Ruegeria pomeroyi DSS-3: one gene and its partner. The protein of the gene in region 1 interacts with the protein of each later gene in a pairwise test. Links are inferred from orthologs where the notes say so. Each region holds a gene or a part of one and is shown in the gene's direction. Other genes may lie near its edges. The genes, in order: trkA and SPO_RS00390.

The links.
Region 2: the proteins of trkA (region 1) and SPO_RS00390 interact in binary tests that used the Escherichia coli proteins (3 or more experiments, as listed by UniProt). The link is inferred for Ruegeria pomeroyi DSS-3 from one-to-one orthologs.

Annotation. Positions count from the first base shown.
Region 1 is NC_003911.12:2,212,418-2,228,049, reverse strand. Bases 6,667-9,588 are described here. They hold trkA (Trk system potassium transporter TrkA), read left to right. Parts: upstream 6,667-7,400; coding sequence 7,401-8,777; downstream 8,778-9,588. Other genes in these bases: SPO_RS10560 (TrkH family potassium uptake protein), read left to right, coding at 8,777-9,588; SPO_RS10570 (hypothetical protein), read right to left, coding at 6,823-7,302; SPO_RS10575 (sigma-54-dependent transcriptional regulator), read left to right, coding at 6,667-6,807. Also shown: tRNA dihydrouridine synthase DusB, read left to right, coding at 1-564; SPO_RS10590 (two-component system sensor histidine kinase NtrB), read left to right, coding at 561-1,640; SPO_RS10585 (sigma-54-dependent transcriptional regulator), read left to right, coding at 1,640-3,013; SPO_RS10580 (sensor histidine kinase NtrY-like), read left to right, coding at 3,113-5,398; more of SPO_RS10575, read left to right, coding at 5,395-6,666; more of SPO_RS10560, read left to right, coding at 9,589-10,312; RNA chaperone Hfq, read left to right, coding at 10,450-10,689; GTPase HflX, read left to right, coding at 10,689-11,960; SPO_RS10545 (cation:proton antiporter), read right to left, coding at 11,945-13,129; SPO_RS10540 (penicillin acylase family protein), read right to left, coding at 13,133-15,601. UniProt on the Escherichia coli protein: Part of the constitutive potassium transport systems TrkG and TrkH. May regulate the transport activity of TrkG and TrkH systems. Binds to NAD(+) and NADH.
Region 2 is NC_003911.12:75,614-80,079, reverse strand. Bases 1,326-4,152 are described here. They hold SPO_RS00390 (PTS sugar transporter subunit IIA), read left to right. Parts: upstream 1,326-2,420; coding sequence 2,421-2,885; downstream 2,886-4,152. Other genes in these bases: SPO_RS00380 (L,D-transpeptidase), read left to right, coding at 3,633-4,152; SPO_RS00385 (CAP domain-containing protein), read right to left, coding at 2,953-3,465; hpf (ribosome hibernation-promoting factor, HPF/YfiA family), read left to right, coding at 1,794-2,357; lptB (LPS export ABC transporter ATP-binding protein), read left to right, coding at 1,326-1,544. Also shown: SPO_RS00410 (hypothetical protein), read left to right, coding at 1-291; SPO_RS00405 (LptA/OstA family protein), read left to right, coding at 295-786; more of lptB, read left to right, coding at 786-1,325; more of SPO_RS00380, read left to right, coding at 4,153-4,232; SPO_RS00375 (hypothetical protein), read left to right, coding at 4,374-4,466. UniProt on the Escherichia coli protein: Seems to have a role in regulating nitrogen assimilation.

The DNA of each region.
Region 1 (15,632 bases):
AAGACCCGGTTGGGTTGGGACGATACGCTGATGAACGCGCCCGATGTGGCGCGGCGCGCAGCCGAGGCCGGCGTGCGGATGGTGACAATCCATGGCCGCACCCGCTGTCAGTTCTACAAGGGCCGTGCCGATTGGGCGGCGATTGCGGCGGTGCGAGAAGCGGTCGATGTGCCGCTGATTGCCAATGGCGACATCACCTGCGCCCACACCGCCCGGCAGGCGCTGGACCGGTCCGGCGCCGATGGGGTGATGGTGGGGCGCGGCGCGCAGGGGCGGCCCTGGCTGCTGGCGCAGATTGCCCATGCGCTTTATGGCACGCCCGCGCCCGAGGTGCCGCAAGGCGCCGAGCTGGCCGACATGGTGGCGCGCCACTATCAGGCCATGCTTGATTTCTACGGGCGCGAACTGGGCCTGCGCGTCGCGCGCAAGCATCTGGGCTGGTACATGGACGAGGCCGCCACCCCAGCACCGCTGCGCAAGCTGGTGCTGACCGCGCGCGACCCGGAAACGGTGCTGCACCTGCTGCCTGAGGCGCTGTGCGGCAACGCGGAGGAGGCCGCATGAGTGCCGAAAGCGCCCTCTGGGCCTCGCTGCCGGTCCCGGCCTTCCTGATCGACGCGGATGACCGGATCGTCGATGTGAACTCTGCCGCCGAGGGGTTCCTGAACCTGTCGCGCAAGGCGGTGCTGGGCCATCCGATCTGGGACCAGCTGGCGATCGACGCGCCGATCGAACCCGCGTTCGAACGCGCCCGCGGCCAGGGCACGCCGCTGTTCGTGAACGATATCGACGTTGGTTCGGGCAATCGGGCGCCGCTGCAATGCGCCATCCAGATCGCCCCGCTTGTCGGCAGTCCCGGAGTGATGATGATGCTGGTCAGCCCGCGCGAGCTGGCCGGGCGGATGACGCAAAGCCATTCGGTGAAATCGGCGGCGCAATCGGCCATCGGCATGGCCGAGATGCTGGCACACGAGATCAAGAACCCGCTGGCGGGCATCACTGGCGCCGCCCAGCTTCTGAGCATGAACCTCGCACCAGAAGACCTTGAATTGACAGACCTTATTGTCGCGGAAAGCCGCCGGATCGTGAAGCTGCTGGAACAGGTCGAACAGTTCGGCAATCTCAGCGTGCCCGATTTCAAGCCGGTCAACATCCACGATGTGCTGGACCGGGCGCGCCGCTCGGCCCTTCTCGGATTTGGCGCGCATATGAAGATCATCGAGGATTACGACCCCTCGCTGCCGCTGGCCTATGGCGATCCTGACCAGCTGTTGCAGGTGGTGCTGAACCTGCTCAAGAACGCTTCCGAGGCGGCGCCGGGCGGCGGCACCATTCGCCTCAGGACCTATTTCGAACATTCCTTCCGCCTGCGCCGCAATGACGGGTCGGGCCAGTCGCTGCCGCTTCAGGTCGAGGTGATCGATGACGGCCCCGGCCTGCCCGAAGAGATTCGCGCCGATATCTTCGACCCCTTTGTCTCGGGACGCGAGAATGGCACCGGGCTGGGCCTGGCGCTGGTGAGCAAGATCATTTCCGACCATGACGGCTGGATCGCCGTCGACTCGGTCCCGGGCCGCACGGTGTTCCGCCTGTCGCTGCCCCGGGTACCGAAGGATCGCGGCGAAAAGGAGAGCAACTGATGGATGGAACGGTTCTGGTAGCCGATGATGACCGCACGATCCGCACGGTGTTGACCCAGGCGCTGACGCGGGCGGGCTGCAAGGTGCATGCGACATCAAGCCTGACCACGCTGATGCGCTGGGTGGCCGAGGGCAAGGGCGATGTTGTGATCTCGGACGTGGTCATGCCCGATGGCAACGGGCTGGAGATGCTGCCCAAGATCGCTCAGGACCGGCCCGGCCTGCCGGTGATCGTGATCTCGGCCCAGAACACCATCATGACCGCGATCCAGGCCGCCGAGGCCGAGGCCTATGACTACCTGCCCAAACCCTTTGACCTGCCCGACCTGATGAAGCGCACCGCGCGCGCGCTGGAACAGAAACGCCGCACCGTGTCCTCCGAGCCGCGCGAAGAGGGCGCGGAGCGTCCCGATGAGCTGCCGCTGGTGGGGCGCACCCCGGCGATGCAGGCGCTCTATCGGCTGGTGGCCAAGGTGATGAACACCGATCTGCCGGTGATGATCTCGGGCGAAAGCGGCACCGGCAAATCGCTGATCGCCCGCACCATCCATGATTTCTCGGACCGGCGCACCTTGCCCTTCATCTCGGTCACCGCCTCCGATCTTATGGACCTCGAAGGGCCGGCGCGCGTGCTGGCCCGGGTCAAGGGCGGCACCCTGCTGATCGACGAGATCGCCGATATCGGAGACGAGTTGCAGGGCCGCATCGTGCGGATGATGGATGCGCCCGGCGATTACGTGCCCCGCTTCATGGCCACCAGTCAGGGCGATCCGGCCCGCGCGATGGAGGCGGGCAAGCTGCGCCGCGACCTTTATTACCGGCTGTGCGGGGCGCCCATCCATGTGCCCGCCCTGCGCGAACGGGTCGACGATATCCCGCTGCTGACCGAGTATTTCCTGGCCAAGGCCGAACGGGATGGCGCGCCCAAGCGCTGGCTGGGCGCCGGCGCGGCCGAGCTGTTCCGTATCTATTCCTGGCCGGGCAATGTGCGGCAGCTTGAAAACGCCGTGCGCCGCCTGTCGCTGATCAGCCGGGCCGAGGAAATCTCGCGTACCGAGGTCGAGCAGGTGCTGGGCAACCAGCCCGAGCTGGAACCCGCGCTTGGCGGGCGCGGCGACAGCGAAAAGCTGTCGGCCTCGGTGGCGCGGCATCTGCAGCGATACTTTGACCTTCATGGCAATGTGCTGCCGCCGCCGGGTCTCTATCAGCGTATCCTGCGCGAGGTCGAGGCGCCGCTGATCGAAATCGCGCTCGAGGCGTCGGGCGGCAATCAGGCGAAATGCGCCGATCTTCTGGGGATCAACCGGAATACGTTGCGCAAGAAAATCACCGATCTCGATATAGAGGTGACACGGCGGCGCAAACTGATGTAATATCGCCACACAATGCGTGGCATCCGGGTCGCAACCCGGCAACGACCACGAGATATGGCGGTAAGCCGCGTTAGCGGCACATCAGGATGAGGGCAGCAGGTGGCAACCCGGTCACAGAACGGGCCGTTCCTTTCGCTCAGCGAATGGCGCAAGACGCGAAAAGCCCGCAATATCGGGACTTTGGGCCTGGTTGTTCTGGGGCCGGCCCTGACCGTTGCCACCTATCTGGTGACCGGTCCCTTCGATCTGGGCGCGGGCTCGACCACGCTGCGACTCATCCTTCTGGCGGATCTGGTCTATATTCTGGCCCTGGCAGCGCTGGTGCTGTCGCAGGTGGGCCGTCTGGTGGCCGCCCGACGCGAGAAATCGGCGGGATCCCGCCTGCACCTGCGCCTGATCGGGGTGTTCACCCTGCTGGCGCTGATCCCGACGATCACGGTGGCGATCTTTGCCGGGCTCACGCTCAACATCGGGCTCGAAGGCTGGTTCTCGGACCGGGTGCGCAATGTGGTGGGCAGCTCGCTTGCGGCGGCCGAGGCCTATGAGCAGGAGCATCGCGAGGGGCTGACCCAGGATGCCCGCGCCTTGGCCCGCTATCTGGATCAGGCGCGCACGCTCAACTTCTTCATCTCTGATGCCGAGCTGCGCGGTGTGCTGGCGCAGGGCCAGGGGCAGATCCAGCGCGGGCTGCGCGAGGCCTATGTGGTGGACGGTATCGGCGAGATTCGGGCCCGTGGCGACCGGTCATACCAGTTCGACTATGAGCAGCCCGAGCCGGAACAGTTCCGCGCCGCCCAGACCAACGGTCATGTGATCATCCAGGATTGGGACAATAACGAGTTCCGCGCCCTGGTGATGCTGCAGGCCTATCCCGACCGCTATCTCTATGTCAGCCGCGTGGTGGATGGCGAGATCCTGAACCTGCTCGACGACACCAAGGAGACGGTGCACCTGTACCAGCAGCTCGAGAACGAGCGCGGCCGGGTGCTGTTCGAATTCGGTCTGCTGTACCTGGGCTTTGCGGTGATTCTTATTCTGGCCGCGGTCTGGCTGGGCCTGTGGTTCGCCGAACGGCTGTCGCGCCCGGTGGGGCGGCTGACGACGGCGGCGCAGCGGGTCGGCGGAGGCGATTTGGGGGTGCAGGTGCCCGAGGAGCCGGGCGATGACGAGATCGCCATGCTGGGGCGCTATTTCAACCAGATGACCCGCCAGCTGAAGGGCCAGCGCGACACGCTGCTGGAGAATACCCACCAGATCGAACGCCGGCGGCGGCTGTTCGATTCGGTGCTCAGTTCGGTCACCTCGGGTGTGGTGGGGCTGGATTCGCAGGGGAAGGTAACCTTCGTCAACCGCTCGGCCGAACGGCTGCTGGACTGGTCGGGCGATGAACAAAGCCTGGATCTGGCGGTTGCGGTGCCCGAGTTCGTGTCGCTGTTTGAAAGCCTGGTCGCGGCAGGGCAGGAAACCGTGCAGGCCGAGATCAAGGTGACCCGCAAGGGGCAGCTGGAAAACCTGCTGGTGCGCATGTCCACCCGGCGCGGCGAGGATGACACGCTCGAAGGTTATGTGATCGCCTTTGACGATGTCACCGATCTGGTCAGCGCCCAGCGGATGGCGGCCTGGGGCGACGTGGCCCGGCGCATCGCGCATGAGATCAAGAACCCGCTGACACCGATCCAGCTGAGCGCCGAGCGCATCAAGCGCAAGTTCTCGCGCAAGCTGGACGAAGAGGATTGCGACAGCCTGGAATCGATGACCGATGTGATCGTGCGCCAGACCAACGATTTGCGCCGCATCGTTGATGAGTTCTCGAAATTCGCCCGCATGCCCGAACCCGACCGGCATGAGGAGGATCTGACCCGGCTGGTGCGCGATGCGGTACTGCTGCAACAGACCGGCCAGCCCGATGTGCGGGTCAGGGCCGATCTGCCCGAAGCGCCGCTGATGGGCAATGTGGATGCCACCATGCTTAGCCAGGCGCTGACGAACCTGATCAAGAACGCGGGCGAAGCGATTGAGACATTGGTGAAAAAGGGTGCCCCCGAAGGGCTGGCGCCGGAAATCAGGGTCACCCTGACCGGCGATGCCGAAGGCAGCCAGATCACCATTGCGGACAACGGGATCGGCCTGCCCGAGGATCGGGCACGCCTGTTCGAACCCTATGTCACCACCCGCGACGAGGGCACAGGCCTGGGCCTGCCCATCGTCAAGAAGATCATCGAGGAACATGGCGGGACGCTGCATCTGGAGGATGCGCCCGTCTTTGACGGCCAGGACCATTTCGGCGCCATGGCCGTCATCCGTCTGCCGGGCTACGACCCGGCCTCCAGAACCGCCATGCAAAGACAGGCGGCCAGAAACAAGGCGAAAGCAGGACCGACATGAGTGATATTCTGATCGTTGACGACGAGCGCGATATTCGGGAACTGGTCTCGGATATTCTCGAGGACGAGGGCTATACCACCCGGCTGGCGGGCACGTCCGACGAATGCATGGCCGAAATCAACGCCGAACCACCGGGGCTGTTGATCCTCGATATCTGGCTCAAGGACAGCCGGATGGACGGGATCGACATCCTGAAGGCGGTGAAGCGCGACAACCCGGATGTGCCGGTGGTGATCATCTCGGGCCATGGCAATATCGAGATCGCGGTGGCCGCGATCAAGCAGGGCGCCTATGACTTCATCGAGAAGCCGTTCAACATCGACCAGCTGATGGTGGTGATCCGGCGCGCGATGGAAACCTCGCGCCTGCGCCGCGAGAATGCGCAGCTCAAACGCCGCGAAGTGACCTGCGCCGACATGATCGGCCAGTCGGCGGCGTTCCGCGCCATGATCGGCCAGCTTGACAAGGTGACCAAATCCAACGGCCGGGTGATGCTGCGCGGGCCGGCGGGCGCGGGCAAGGAGATCGCCGCGCGCTATATCCACGCCCATTCCAACCGCGCCAACGCGCCCTTTGTCACCGTCAACTGCGCCGGGGTCGAGCCGGAGCGGATGGAAGAGATGCTGTTCGGCCGCGAAAGCCAGGAGCGCGGCGTCGAACCGGGCCTGCTGGAACAGGCCCATGGCGGCGTGGTCTTCTTTGACGAGGTGGCAGACATGCCGCTGGGCACCCAGTCGAAAATCCTGCGGGTGCTGGTGGATCAGCAATTCCAGCGCGTGGGCGGCGCTGACAAGGTGCGGGTCGACCTGCGGGTGATCTCGTCCACCAACCGCGATCTCGAGGTCGAGATCCAGGCCGAACGCTTTCGCCAGGAGCTCTATCACCGGCTCAACGTGGTGCCGATCGCGGTGCCCTCGCTCGAGGATCGGCGCGAGGATATCCCGGTTCTGGCCGCCCATTTCATCGACCAGTGCCATCAGGGTCAGGGCCTGCCGCTGCGTGCCCTGAGCGAAGAGGCGGTGGCGCTGATGCAGACCATGTCCTGGCCCGGCAATGTGCGCCAGCTCAAGAACCTGATCGAGCGGGTGCTGATCCTGGGCGAAGGCACCGGCGACATCGAGGCGCGTGAATTGCCCAGCGACGAGGACAAGGCCGCCGAAGAGGGACGGGTGGTGCTGTCGGGTGCGCTGGCGACCCTGCCGCTGCGCGAGGCGCGCGAGGCGTTCGAACGCGAATACCTGCTGACCCAGATCAACCGGTTCGGCGGCAATATCAGCCGCACCGCCAGCTTTGTCGGGATGGAGCGCAGCGCGCTGCACCGCAAGCTGAAATCGCTGGGCGTGGTCACCTCGAGCAAGTCAGGTGCCCGGGTGGCGCATATGGACGAAGAGATCGAGACGGTCGAGTAAGAAGGCGTTGCGCCCCTAGCCTGCGGGCCGGGGCGTGACCACCTGGAACGAGCCATCCTGATAGGTCACCACACAAGAGGTCGGCCCCAGCGCTGGCAGTTTGGCACCGCGCACCGGCTGTACCTGGGCGGCCACCGCCTCGCGGCAACGGGGCAGCTCGACCGGGGCATAGCCCTTGGCCGCCATGCATTGCTGCTCGACCCGGGCGCGCAGGCCGGAATTGACGTCGACGGTATAGACACTGCCGGGCGCCCAGCTGCCCGGCGTGGTATAACACTGCCCGGCGGCGTTGCAGACGGTGCGCCCGGGATAGAAGATCGGCGGGCTTTGCTGCACCTTGTTGGCCACCGGCGCATCGCGCAGCGCCTTGACCTCGCAATCGAGCGTATCCGATTGCTGCCGCGTGACGCTGACGCCCTCGCGGTAATAGATCGACAGCGGGCCGCAACCCGTTAGAATCACTGTGGCGGCAAGGGTCGGGATCAGCACTCTCATAGCGCCAAGAGTGCCACCGAAACCGGGGCCTGACAATTGAATTGACCCTGTCCCGGCCTTCTGTCATTCAAAAACCCTCAGGCAAAAGGGGCCAGGGAATGAAGGTCATCATCTGTGGGGCCGGGCAGGTCGGTTGGCAGATCGCGCGGCATCTGTCGGGCGAGTTGAACGACGTGACCGTGGTGGACAACAATCCCGATCTGGTGCGCCGCGCCACCGAGACGCTGGACGTGCAGGGCATTGCCGGCTTCGCCTCTTACCCTGACGTTCTGGAGAAGGCAGGTGCGCGCGATGCGGACATGATCATCGCCGCCACATATTCGGACGAGGTCAATATGGTCACCTGTCAGGTGGCCCATTCGGTCTTCGGTATCCAGCGCAAGATCGCGCGGCTGCGCTCGAAATCCTATCTCAATGCCATCTATTCCGACCTGTACCGGCGCGAGCATCTGCCCATCGACGTGGTGATCAGCCCCGAGCGCGAAGTGGCCGCCGCCGCCATGCGCCGGCTGTCGGCGCCCTCGGCCTTTGACACCGAAACCTTCATGGATGGGCAGGCGCAGCTGGTGGGCCTGTCGGTGGACGAGGCAAGCCCGGTCATCAATACGCCGCTGCGCCAGCTGACCGACCTGTTTTCCACCCTGCGCGCCATCGTTGTCGGGATCCGGCGCGAGGGGACGCTGTTTGCCCCGGAACCGGGCGACCAGATCTTTGCAGGCGATGAATGCTATGTCTTCTGCCATGTCGATGACGTGAGCAGAACGATGGAAGTGTTTGGCAAAACACATAAAAAACAGGATCGTGTGGTGATCGTAGGCGGCGGCAACGTCGGCCTGGAGGTGGCTCGCGCGCTGGAAGAGCACAAGACCCGCATTCATGCCAAGGTGATCGAACGGGACCGGGGCAATGCCGAACGCGCCGCCGAGGCGCTGGAACGCACCATCGTGCTGCATGGCGACGGTATGGATGCGGGCCTGCTGGCCGAGGCCGGGATCGCGCGCGCCGATGCGATGCTGGCGGTGACCGATGATGATCGAACCAATATGCTGGCCGCCGTGCGCGCCAAGGCCGAGGGCTGTCGGCTGGCCATCGCCCTGATCAACGACCCGACGCTGGTGGCGCTGATGCCGCCGTTGGGGATCGACGCCTATATCAACCCGCGCGCCACCACCGTCAGCTCGATCCTGCGCCATATCCGGCACGGGCGGGTGCGCCAGGTCTATTCCATCGGCGATGCCGAAGCCGAGGTGATCGAGGCCGAGGTGCTGTCGACCTCGCCCATGGCAGGCCAGCGCCTGCGCGACATCGACTTTCCCGAGGGGGTGCTGGTCGGCGCGGTGCGCAAGGGCGACAAGGTGCTGCGCCCGACCGGAGAGCTGCGCATCGAAGAGGGCGATGTGATCGCCATATTTGCAATGGCCGACGACGTGCCCGAGGTCGAAAGGCTGATGCAGGTCTCGATCGACTTCTTCTGATGGTGCGGCGCAGGCAGACATCTGAAACCGGCCTGTTGCGGCAACTGCCGCTGGCGCTGCTGATCTGGGGCCTGTTCTCGCTGATGATGTGGGTGCCGGCGGTCTATGCGCTGACATTGAACGATCATCCTACGTCGCGTTCGTTCTTCTATGCCGGTATTCTGGGGCTGGTGGTGGTCACCACAATCTCGCTGGCGCGCGCCGGTCGACCCTCGCGTCATGGGTTGCTGGGGCAGTTGGCGGTTTTGTTGTCGACCTTCGCGGTGCTGCCGCTGTTTCTGGCGGTGCCGTTTCACGATGCGCTCAAGACCACCAGTTTCCTCAACGCCTATTTCGAGATGGTCAGTGCCATCACCACCACCGGGGCCGAGATGTTCCCCGATCCCGGACGGCTGAGCGCGCCGCTGCATCTGTGGCGGGCGCAGGTGGGCTGGCTGGGCGGGCTGGTGATGTGGATCGCGGCCTCGGCCATCCTGGCCCCCTTGTCGCTGGGCGGGTTCGAGGTGACGGCCCAGGGACAGCCGGGCCGGGTGCTGGTGGGGCAGGGCGAAAGCGTCGATCCCCGCGGCCGGCTGCTGCGCGTCGCGGCAACGCTGGCACCGGTCTATGCCGGGCTGACGCTGGTGGTGGCGATCCTGCTGCTGGCGGCGGGCGATTCCGGGCTGGTGGCGATCTGCCATGCGATGTCGGTCATGGCGACCTCGGGCATTTCGCCGGTGGGCGGGCTGTCGGGCGGCGCCTCGGGCCTGACCGGCGAGGCGATCCTGTTCCTGTTCATGTTCTTCGCGCTGTCTCGGCTTACCTTCTCGTCCGATACCGCCATGCGCGGTCATGCCCGGCTGGATCAGGACCCCGAGTTTCGCATCGGCCTGCTGATCCTGCTGGGGGTTCCGGCGCTGTTGTTCCTGCGCCACTGGTCGGGCGCGATCGACATCGCCTCGGGCGAGAACCTGACGCTGGCGCTCAGGGCACTGTGGGGCAGCCTGTTCACGGTGATGTCGTTTCTGAGCACCACCGGGTTTGAATCGACCGACTGGGCCGAGGCGCGGCAATGGTCCGGATTGGGCACACCGGGCATGATCCTGCTGGGCCTGTCGGTGATCGGCGGCGGCGTTGCCACCACCGCCGGCGGGGTCAAGCTGTTGCGGGTCTATGCGCTCTACCTGAATGGCACGCGCGAGTTGCAGCGGCTGGTGCACCCCTCGTCGGTCAGTTCCGCCACCGGGCGCAATCGCCGCATCCAACGCGGAGGGGCGTTCATCGCCTGGGTGTTCTTCATGCTGTTCGCCATTTCGCTGGCGGCGATCGCGCTGGCGCTGGCGGCGGCGGGGTCGGATTTCGAAACCGCCATGGTTCTCAGCATCGCCACGCTCAGCACCACCGGCCCGCTGATCGAGATCGGCGCCCAGGAGCCGATCCGCCTGATCGAGATGCCTGCGGCGGCCAAGCTGATCCTCAGCGGTGCCATGATCATCGGGCGGCTGGAAACGCTGGCCTTTATCGCGCTGATCACCCCCGCGCTGTGGCGGAATTGAGCCTGACGCCCGATAGCGGCTTTCAGGGGTTACGTATTTTTTCGACTGGCATATCCCAAATTCGCGCGACATACTCCGCCTGAGGGAGCGCGCTGGTCCGCGGTGCGTTGCAAGAACAAAGGCGAGATTGAACAAAAATGGCTTCGGACAGACAAAATCTGCAGGACGCATTCCTGAATCACGTCAGAAAGACCAAGGTTCCGGTCACGATTTTCCTGATCAACGGTGTGAAATTGCAGGGTGTGATCACCTGGTTCGACAACTTCTGTGTGCTGCTGCGCCGCGACGGACAGTCGCAGCTGGTCTATAAACACGCGATCTCGACCATCATGCCTGCCCAGCCGATCAGCCTGTATGAGGGCGAAGACGCCAATTGATGGAACATGATCGGGCGCGCACCCGGGCCTGGGTGCTGCACCCCGAACTCAAATCCGACCTTGATCGCCGCGACCCGGTTCCGGCGCTGGAAGAGGCCGTGGCACTGGCCGCGGCCCTGCCGGATCTTGACGTGGTCGGGTCGGGCATCGTGCGCCTGCCCAAACCGCATCCCGGCCATCTGTTCGGCTCGGGCAAGGTCGAGGAACTGGCCACCCTGTTTCACGACAACGAGGTCGAGCTGGTCCTGATCGACGGGCCGCTGTCCCCGGTGCAGCAGCGCAATCTGGAAAAGGCGTGGAAGGTCAAGATACTCGACCGGACCGGCCTGATCCTGGAAATCTTCAGCGACCGCGCCCGCACCCGCGAAGGCGTGTTGCAGGTCGAGATGGCCGCGCTCAGCTATCAGCGGACGCGGCTGGTGCGCGCCTGGACCCACCTGGAGCGTCAGCGGGGCGGTCTGGGCTTTGTGGGCGGTCCGGGGGAAACCCAGATCGAGGCCGACCGGCGCGCCATCGACGAACAACTGGTGCGGCTCAAGCGCCAGCTCGACAAGGTGGTCAAGACCCGCGAGCTGCACCGCAAGGCACGCGCCAAGGTGCCCTATCCGATCGTGGCGCTGGTGGGTTATACCAACGCGGGCAAATCGACCCTGTTCAACCGGCTGACCGGCGCCGAGGTGATGGCCAAGGACATGCTGTTCGCCACGCTCGACCCGACCATGCGGCGGGTGGTGCTGCCCGACGGGCCCGAGGTGATCCTGAGCGATACGGTGGGCTTCATCTCGGATCTGCCTACCGAGCTGGTGGCCGCCTTCCGCGCCACGCTCGAAGAGGTGCTGGCCGCCGATCTGATCGTGCATGTGCGCGATATCCACCATGCCGCGACCGAGGAGCAGGCCCGCGATGTCGAGACCATCCTGGCCTCGCTGGGGGTGGACGAGGGACGGCCGAAATTCGAGGTCTGGAACAAGGTCGACCTGCTCGACCCCGACAAGCGCGCGGCCCTGCGCGAGCGGACCGCGCGCGATCCTTCGCTATTTGCGGTCTCGGCCGTGACGGGCGAGGGGCTGGAGTCGCTGTTGACAGCCATTGCCGAGGCGCTGGCCGAGACCCGCAGCGAGGCGGTGCTGACGCTGGGCTTTGCCGATGGCAAGCGACGCGCCTGGCTGTTTGCGCAGGATGTGGTCCAGGCCGAGGAACAAAGTGATGACGGGTTCCGACTGACCGTGCTGTGGACACCTCGGCAGGCGGCGCGTTACGCGGCGCTCTGATCCCGGCTGTCGCGGACGCGGCGCAGCGCATAGGCGGCGGCCAGCGGTCCGGCCAGTTCGAACACAACGGTGGCACCGATGGCCAGCGCGGTGATCATGTCGGCATATTGGGGAAACAGATCACCCGCGATCAGCGCCATGCCGATGGCGACACCGGCCTGGGGCAGCAGGGCCGGGCCGTACCACGGGCGTTCGCCCCGCGCGGTTGCGGCCAATGCCGCCCCGGCCCAGCCGCCCAGCACCCGGCCCAGCACCCGCAACGCCACATAGCCCATCAGCAGCGGCCCCACCGCCCAAAGCGCCGAGAGGTCCAGCGAGGCCCCGGCCAGGATGAAGAACACGATCATGAAGGGCCATTCGATATGTTCGATCTCGCGAAAGGCCCGTTTGTGGTGATGGGCGAGGTTGACGATCACCGCCCCCGCCGTCATCCCCGCGATCAGATAGGAAAGATCCAGCCACAGCGACAGGCCCGCGGTCAGGAACACCAGCCCCAGCGCCTCGATCCTGAGCGGCTCGCCCCCTGACAAGCGCCCGGTCAGAGAGGCGCCGGGCAGGCCGACGGCCAGGCCCAGGGCAACCGATCCCGCAATCTCGACCAGCGCGCCGCCCAGCAGGCCGTGGGCCGAGCCGTTGCCCTCGACCGCGCCGGCCAGCACCGCGACAAGCCCGAACAGCAGCACGCCCCAGGCATCGTCGATGGCCACGATCCCCTTGAGCCTGCGCGGAAAGTCACCGCTGGCGCGGCCCTGCCGGATCACGTCCAGCGTCGCCGCCGGATCGGTGGCGGTGGCCAGCGCCCCCACCATCAACGCCGCCGCCAGCGGCATGCCGATCATCGCAAGCCCGGCCGAAACGGTCAGCTGCGTCACCAGCACCACCATCACCGAGATCACCACGATCGCGCGGCCATGGCCGCTGAGGGTGCGCAGCGACAGCTCGCCTCCCAACAGGAACGCCACCATGCTGAGCGCGATGACCGAGATGATCGGGTAGAGGGCGGCGAGGCTCTCGGGGATCAGGTCGAACCCGGCCGAGCCGGCCAGCAGGCCGCAGATCAACAGCAGCGTCACCCGGGGCAGCCGGCTGCGCGCGCCCAGCTGATCGGCGGCCAGACCCGTCAGGAACAACAGCCCCAACGCGATCAGGTCGGCGGCATAGCTTTGCATCGCTTATTCGGGCGCGGGCAACAGCCGGGTCACCCCCACCGCCGCCGCGCGCGCCAGATCCGCATCCAGTGACATCGGGATATATTCGCCGCGCCGCCACAGCTGTGCCTGATCGTCGTAATAGCGTGACAGGAAATGCCCCGATTGCCCGGTCGAGATGACAAAGACCGAACTGTCGGGATCGGCGAAATCATAGACCCCGCGATATCCCGCGCCATGCACGTTGCGGAACGGATCCGGGTCCTCGCCCGAGGTGCGCCCGCGTTGCAGCGTGTGGTCGCCGCCGCTGGTCGATTGCCGGATGTTCACGAAATAGCGCAGCACCGGCACCTCGCCCAGCACCGGATGGTCATGGGTGGCCTGATGCGCATCACCCCAGCGCAGGCTTTCCAGCGCGCTGCCATAGCGGTCGCCGATCCAGACCAGCGCATCGTCCAGCGCCAGCCGGGCGATCTCGGTGCAGGTTTCGCGGGGCGCGCTCTGGCGGATGTCGCACCAGACCGAGGCGCCGTCGATATCGCGGAACACCCGCTCGATGAACAGCGGCTCGACTTGTTTGTATTCATCGGCCAGTGGCCCCAGCTCGTCGGTGATCAGCCGCTTTTGCAGTGCCCGCACCCAGGCGGCATAGATCAGCGGCTCGGGCAGATGCTCGCTCATCTCGCCGTTCCATTCGGCCAGAAGCGAGAGCGCAATCTGGCGCTGGCGCTCGGGCGTGCCCTCGGGCGCGGCCTCGCCGGTGAACCACAGGTCGGCGCCGATCAAGGGCAACAGGGTGCGCGCCGCCGGGCTGACCGGGTCCAGCTGCGCCTCGATGAACCCGTCGCGGGTATGCACCTCGCGTGATTGCATCAGCTTCTGCCAGCGGGTCACCCGCTGAGTGTCGCCCCAGACAAACGAGACATGGTTGGGAAAGGGCCGTTCCAGCAGCTTGTTGTTGGTATTGCCCAGGATCCCGCCCACCGGCGAGACGAATTCCGGGTTCGAGGCATAGGGCATCCGACCCTGCCAGCGGTTCTCGGCGCGCCAGCCCTGCGCGGGCAGGCGGCCCTGGCTCTGATGGCGGGGATCGCGCCGGGGCACCGCGCCCACCATCTTGAGCGCGACCGTCTCGCGGTCGGCCAGCGTCAGGTTCTGCGAGGGGCCGACATAGGCTTCGCTTGCGCGGATCGCTTCTTGCACGGTTCCAGCATTGATCAGCGCCAGCGCCGCCGACATCGAGGTGTCGCGCGCATCAAGCATGGTCCAGCCCAGCGACATCACATGGCCGGGCGGGGTGATGGTTTCCAGGTCATAGACGCTGCCGGGCAGGACCGGACCGTTTTCGGTCCAGCGCAGGGTCAGGGTGATCGGGGCGGCGCCCTTGATCTCGATGATCGAGGGGCGGCTTTCAAAGGTCTTGTAGCCGTCCGGGGTCAGGTATTCCTCGGGATTGTCGGGGTTCAGCCTTTCGACGAACAGGTCCTGATCGTCCATGTAGGACGAGGTCAGGCCCCAGCCCAGCCGCTCGCTGCGCCCCAGCAGAACCGCCGGCATGCCGGGAATGGTGCCGCCGATCACGCCGCCATTGGCCAGCTCCAGCCGCGCCAGATACCAGGTCGAGGGCGCGGCAAAGCCCAGATGCGGGTCATTGGCCAGCAGGGTGCCGCCACTGGCCGAGCGCGACGGCGCCGCCGCCCAGGCGTTCGACGCCCCGGCCAGGCCCCGGCGCGGCAGCGGCATCAGCGGGTCATGCGGCGTATCGCGCCCAGCGGCATAGCGGGGAAGACCCGGAAACAGCTGGGCATACTCCGGTAGCGCGGCGGTGCCGGTGCCCGGGGCATCGGGCAGGATATCAACCAGCCGCGCGGGATCGCCCAGCATCAGCGAGGTTCGGGCGCGCAGTACCTCCTCCTCCAGATGGCCCGAGAGTTGCAGGCCCATCAGCTTGATGATGGCCAGGCTGTCGGCGGGTTGCCACGGCGCAACGGGGGCGTTGAACAGGAACATCTCGGGCGCGCCGCGGCCCAGCGCCTCGTCGTTGATCTCGGCCAGGCGGGCGTTGACGCCCGCCGCATAGGCCTTGAGCGCGGCGGTGGTATAGGCGTCCTGGGCGCTGACCGATTGTTGCGCCAGCCGCGCCAGGTCGAGCCGGCGCAACAGCCGGTCGATGGCAACGGTACGGGGGCCGAACACCTCGGACAGGCGGCCCTGAACGGTGCGGCGCAGCATGGTCATCTGCCACAGCCGGTCCTGCGCATGGGCATAGCCGAGGCCAAAGAACACGTCCGGATCCGAAGCGCCGAAGATATGCGGCACGTTATGGGTGTCGCGTACGATCTCGACCGGCGCGGTCAGCCCGGCCACCTCTTGGGTCTGGTCGTAATCGGGCAGCGACTGGCTGGCGAGATAGTAGACCAGCGCCACCGCCGCGACGGCAAGTGCGATCAGACCGGCGGCAAGGCGAAGTAGCCAGCGAAAGAGCAGACCCATGAGCGACCCGTGATTGAGCTGAATTCGAATT
Region 2 (4,466 bases), 2.1 Mb from region 1 along the record:
CGGCTGACCTCGGATCTGGGCACCGTGCAACTGGACAAGGATCTGGCGATCTTCACCGGCAATGTGGTGATCACGACGTCGGACGGGCTGACGGTGACCACCGATCAGCTCAACGCAGGGCTGAGCGGAATATCCGGCGAAACCCCCGGCAACGTGCGCGGAACCGGACCTATCGGAGAGTTTACAGCAGGTTCTATGCAAATGGGGGCTGAAAACGAGGACGGCCCTATCCATATTCGTTTCAAGAATGGCGTGAAGCTGCTATATGACCCCAAAGCTGCGGAAAGATAACGTGTGATCGAAATTCGTGCATTGATCCTGGGCCTCGTCCTTGCCCTTGGTGCCGTTGCGGCCCAGGCCGAGGGCACCAAGGTTGCATTCGGCGCGGTCAAGGCCGACCCGACGCTGCCGGTCGAGGTGACCGCCGACAGTCTGGATGTGAGCCAGGAGGACGGCTCGGCCGAGTTCCAGGGCAATGTGCTGGTCTCGCAGGGCGAGATGCGTCTGTCGGCCAAACGGGTGCTGGTGATCTACAATCAGGAGGCCTCGGGGATCGAACGGCTGGAGGCAACCGGCGACGTGGTGCTGGTCAGCGGGTCCGACGCCGCCCAGGCCCAGCGCGCCGATTACACCATCGGCACCGGTGTCATCGTGATGACCGGCGATGTCCTGCTGACCCAGGGCAAGAATGCGCTGAGCTCGGGCAAGATGACCGTCAACCTGACCTCGGGCACCGCCCAGATGGTCGGGCGGGTGAAAACCATCCTCAACTCGGGCAGCGACTGATGAGCAAGCCCCAGCTGACCGTGACCGAGGGATCCTCGGGCCTTCGAATCGAGAAGTTGCGCAAATCCTATCGCAAGAAGACCGTGATCCGCGACGTCACCATGACGCTTGGCCGATCCGAAGTGGTGGCGCTGCTGGGGCCGAACGGGTCGGGCAAGACGACCACGTTCTATTCGGTCGCCGGGCTGGTCTTTCCCGAGGCCGGCAAGGTCAGCATCGACGGCCAGAACGTGACCACCCTGCCGATGTATCGCCGCGCCCGGATGGGGATCGGCTATTTGCCGCAGGAAATGTCGATTTTTCGCGGTCTCAGCGTCGAGGACAACATCCTGTCGGTTCTCGATATCACCCAGAAACACGCCCACAAGCGGCGTGAGCGGCTCGAAGAGCTGCTGTCGGATTTCTCGATCGAACACCTGCGCCGCGCCCCGGCGCTGGCGCTGTCGGGTGGCGAGCGCCGCCGGGTCGAGATTGCCCGCTGCCTGGCCGCCGATCCGAAATACCTGCTGCTTGACGAACCCTTTGCCGGGGTCGACCCGATCAGCGTCGGCGACATCCGCCACCTTGTCTCGGATCTCAGGAATCGGGGCATCGGCGTGCTGATCACCGATCACAACGTGCGCGAAACGCTCGAGATCGTCGACCGCGCCTATATCCTGCATGACGGGCAGGTGCTGATGTCGGGCAGCCCCGAGGAAGTGGTCGAGAACGAGAATGTCCGCCGCGTCTATCTGGGCGAGAACTTCCGCATCTCCTGATCGCCTGCAAAGACCCGCCACCCCGATGGAAATCATGTCGCGCCCGCGCGGTTGCCATTGACAGCGGGCGCGTCTCTTGCCTCAATTGGGGTATGGCAAAGCGCTGGATCGAAGCTGTTTCTGGTCACCCCTTCGGAGAAGGGAACAAACGGCCACAACCCGGCGCCTCGTCAATTCCCGTCACCCGAAAATAACAGGCAAGCCGTATTTCGCGGCGTGAATAAGGGTGAATTTTGTGAAGGAGATCACATGCGTTATCAAATCAGCGGAAAACAGATCGACATCGGTGCTGCCCTGCAAAGTCATGTTCAGACCGAGCTGGGCGAGGTGGTGTCGAAATATGCGCAGCGTCCGACCGACGCTCATGTCGTGTTTTCCCGTTCGGCGCATGAATATGTATGCGAAGCCACCGTGCATCTGTCGACCGGTCTGACCGCCCAGGCCAAGGCGCATGCGACCGAGATCTATGCCGCCTTCGATGGGTGCTGCGAGAAGATGGACAAGCAGTTGCGGCGCTACAAGCGGCGGCTGAAGGACCACCACAAGGACCGGGCCGAGCCGGTTGAACTCTTCGGAGCCTCGTCTTATATCCTCGCTTCTGAAGAACCGGACGCGCAAAGCGAGCCCGACTCGCTGCAACCGATGATCGTCGCCGAGATGGAGACCAAGATTCCATCGCTGTCAGTGGGTGAAGCCGTGATGCAGATGGAACTGGCTGGCGCCCCGGTGCTGGTATTTCGGAATGAAAGCAAGGACGGATTGAACGTCGTGTATCGCCGCGAAGACGGCAATATCGGCTGGATCGATCCGTAATAGGCAAGACACGAACTGCGCGCGCCCGGCCCACCTCGCGGCGCGCGCGAGGAGCAAGACCTTATGGAGCTTTCGAGCATCCTCAAACCAAACGCGGTCCGCGTCATCGGTGCCGCATCGAGCAAGAAAAGATTATTTCAGGAAATCACGGACTTGGCCGAGGCCACCCTGAAGCTGGACGCTCAGGAAACCCTCGAGGCCCTGCTCGAGCGTGAAAGCCTGGGCCCGACCGGAGTCGGCCATGGCGTCGCGCTGCCGCATGCGCGCGTCGCGGGCCTGGATCAGGTGGCGGGCGTGTTTGTCCTGCTGGAAAAGCCGCTGGATTTCGGCGCTGTCGACCGTCAGCCGGTCGACCTGGCCTTTGCGCTGTTTGCGCCCGAAGACGCCGGTGTCGAACATCTCAAGGCGCTGGCGCTGGTCTCGCGCACCCTGCGCGAGCAGGCGGTCTGCACCAAGCTGCGCGCCAACCCGGATCCGACCAAGCTCTATGCCATCCTGACCGAATCACACCCGCTTCAAGCGGCGTGACAGGCCAGCGCAGAAACGACAAAGGGCCCCGACGGGGCCCTTTTCCGTTAGTGACGTCGCGTCGGGGTCAGGACCCCATTTCCAGCGCCCACCAGATCTTGCCGTTGTTCTCCTGGAACCAGGCAAAGCCCATCATGATCGCCTTGGGGTCGAGGATGACCGACCGCGAGCCCGGCTCTTCCATCCAGGCGGCCAGGGTCTCGACCTCGGTCTCGTAAGTCTCCGAGATCGCCTCGCCCAGGAAGATGCCGGTATATCCGGCACGGCGGGCACGATCGATCGGCGAGGACCCGTCCGAACCGAAATGCCAGGGCCGGTTCTGCACCGACATGTCGCGGGCATGAGTGGCTGCGGCGGCGTTCAGCTCGGGGCTGAGCTGCACGACACCCAGACCCGAGGCCTGGCGCAGCGCGTTGACCGAATCAAGCATTCTGAACTGCAGTTTCGAGGCATCACCCCGAATCCGGTAGACCTTGGGCAAAGGTTTGCCGTCCGAGCCAAGCTGCCCAGACCCTCCGGTATCGGTACAGGCGGCCAGCGCCAGAAAGCCGGCAAGGAGAAGGGAAATCAGTCGTGTCATGGTCACACCGCATCCTATTGTCGGCCACTCAGATAACCTTTGACAGGGGCCGATGCAAACCCTGCCTCGATCATGGCCCCGATATCGGCGCAGATTGATTTGCGACTGCGTCCCTTAGGCCATATTATGTACATCATCCTGTGAATTTCTGCGTAAAGGTCCTTTTGATGGTCAAGAAACCCACCACCCTTTCGACCCGGCGTAGCTTTCTTGTCGGTGCCGCCACAGCGCTCGGCACCCCTGCGCTGGCCCAATTCACCCCCGAAGACCCCCTGCGCCCCGCGCCCGAGCCCGAGGCACCGGTCCGTCGCAACACCTCCAGCTTCCGCGCGCTGGATTGGCGGCCCTATTTCTCGAACACCCGCAATGGCGCCATCCTGGTCGATACCGTCTCGCGGGCGCTGCACTATTGGTCCGAGGATCAGAGCGTCTATCGGCTGTTCCCCTCGTCGGTGCCACTGACCGACGAGCTGACCCGCCGTGGCCGCACCAGCGTGATTCGCAAGGTCGTCGGCCCCAGCTGGGCCCCGACCCCGTCGATGAAGAAGCGCAATCCCGAATGGCCCGACTACATTCCGCCGGGTCCGGACAACCCGCTGGGCACCCATGCGCTGTATCTCAGCTGGAAATACTACCGCATCCACGGAACCCACGATACGCGCAAGATCGGCCGCAGATCATCCAACGGCTGCATCGGTCTTTACAACGAGCATATCTCGCAGCTGTTCGATCTGACCAAAGTTGGCACGCAGGTGTTGCTAATTTGACGACATTCTGGCGGGCAAAGCGGCTTGTCGCGCAACAACCGTTTGCATTCCAACCGCATAGCTGATTAGAAAAAGCTCACGAGGTAAGTCTTGGGTGCGCGGTTCAAAAATTGATGAATCGCGCAAATTCTGGAGGTTAACATGAAGAAACTCGTTCTCGCCGCTGCTCTGACCGCTGCCGCATCGACCGCATTTGCTGGCAACCTGTCGGAGCCGGTTGTCGAAGCACCGGTC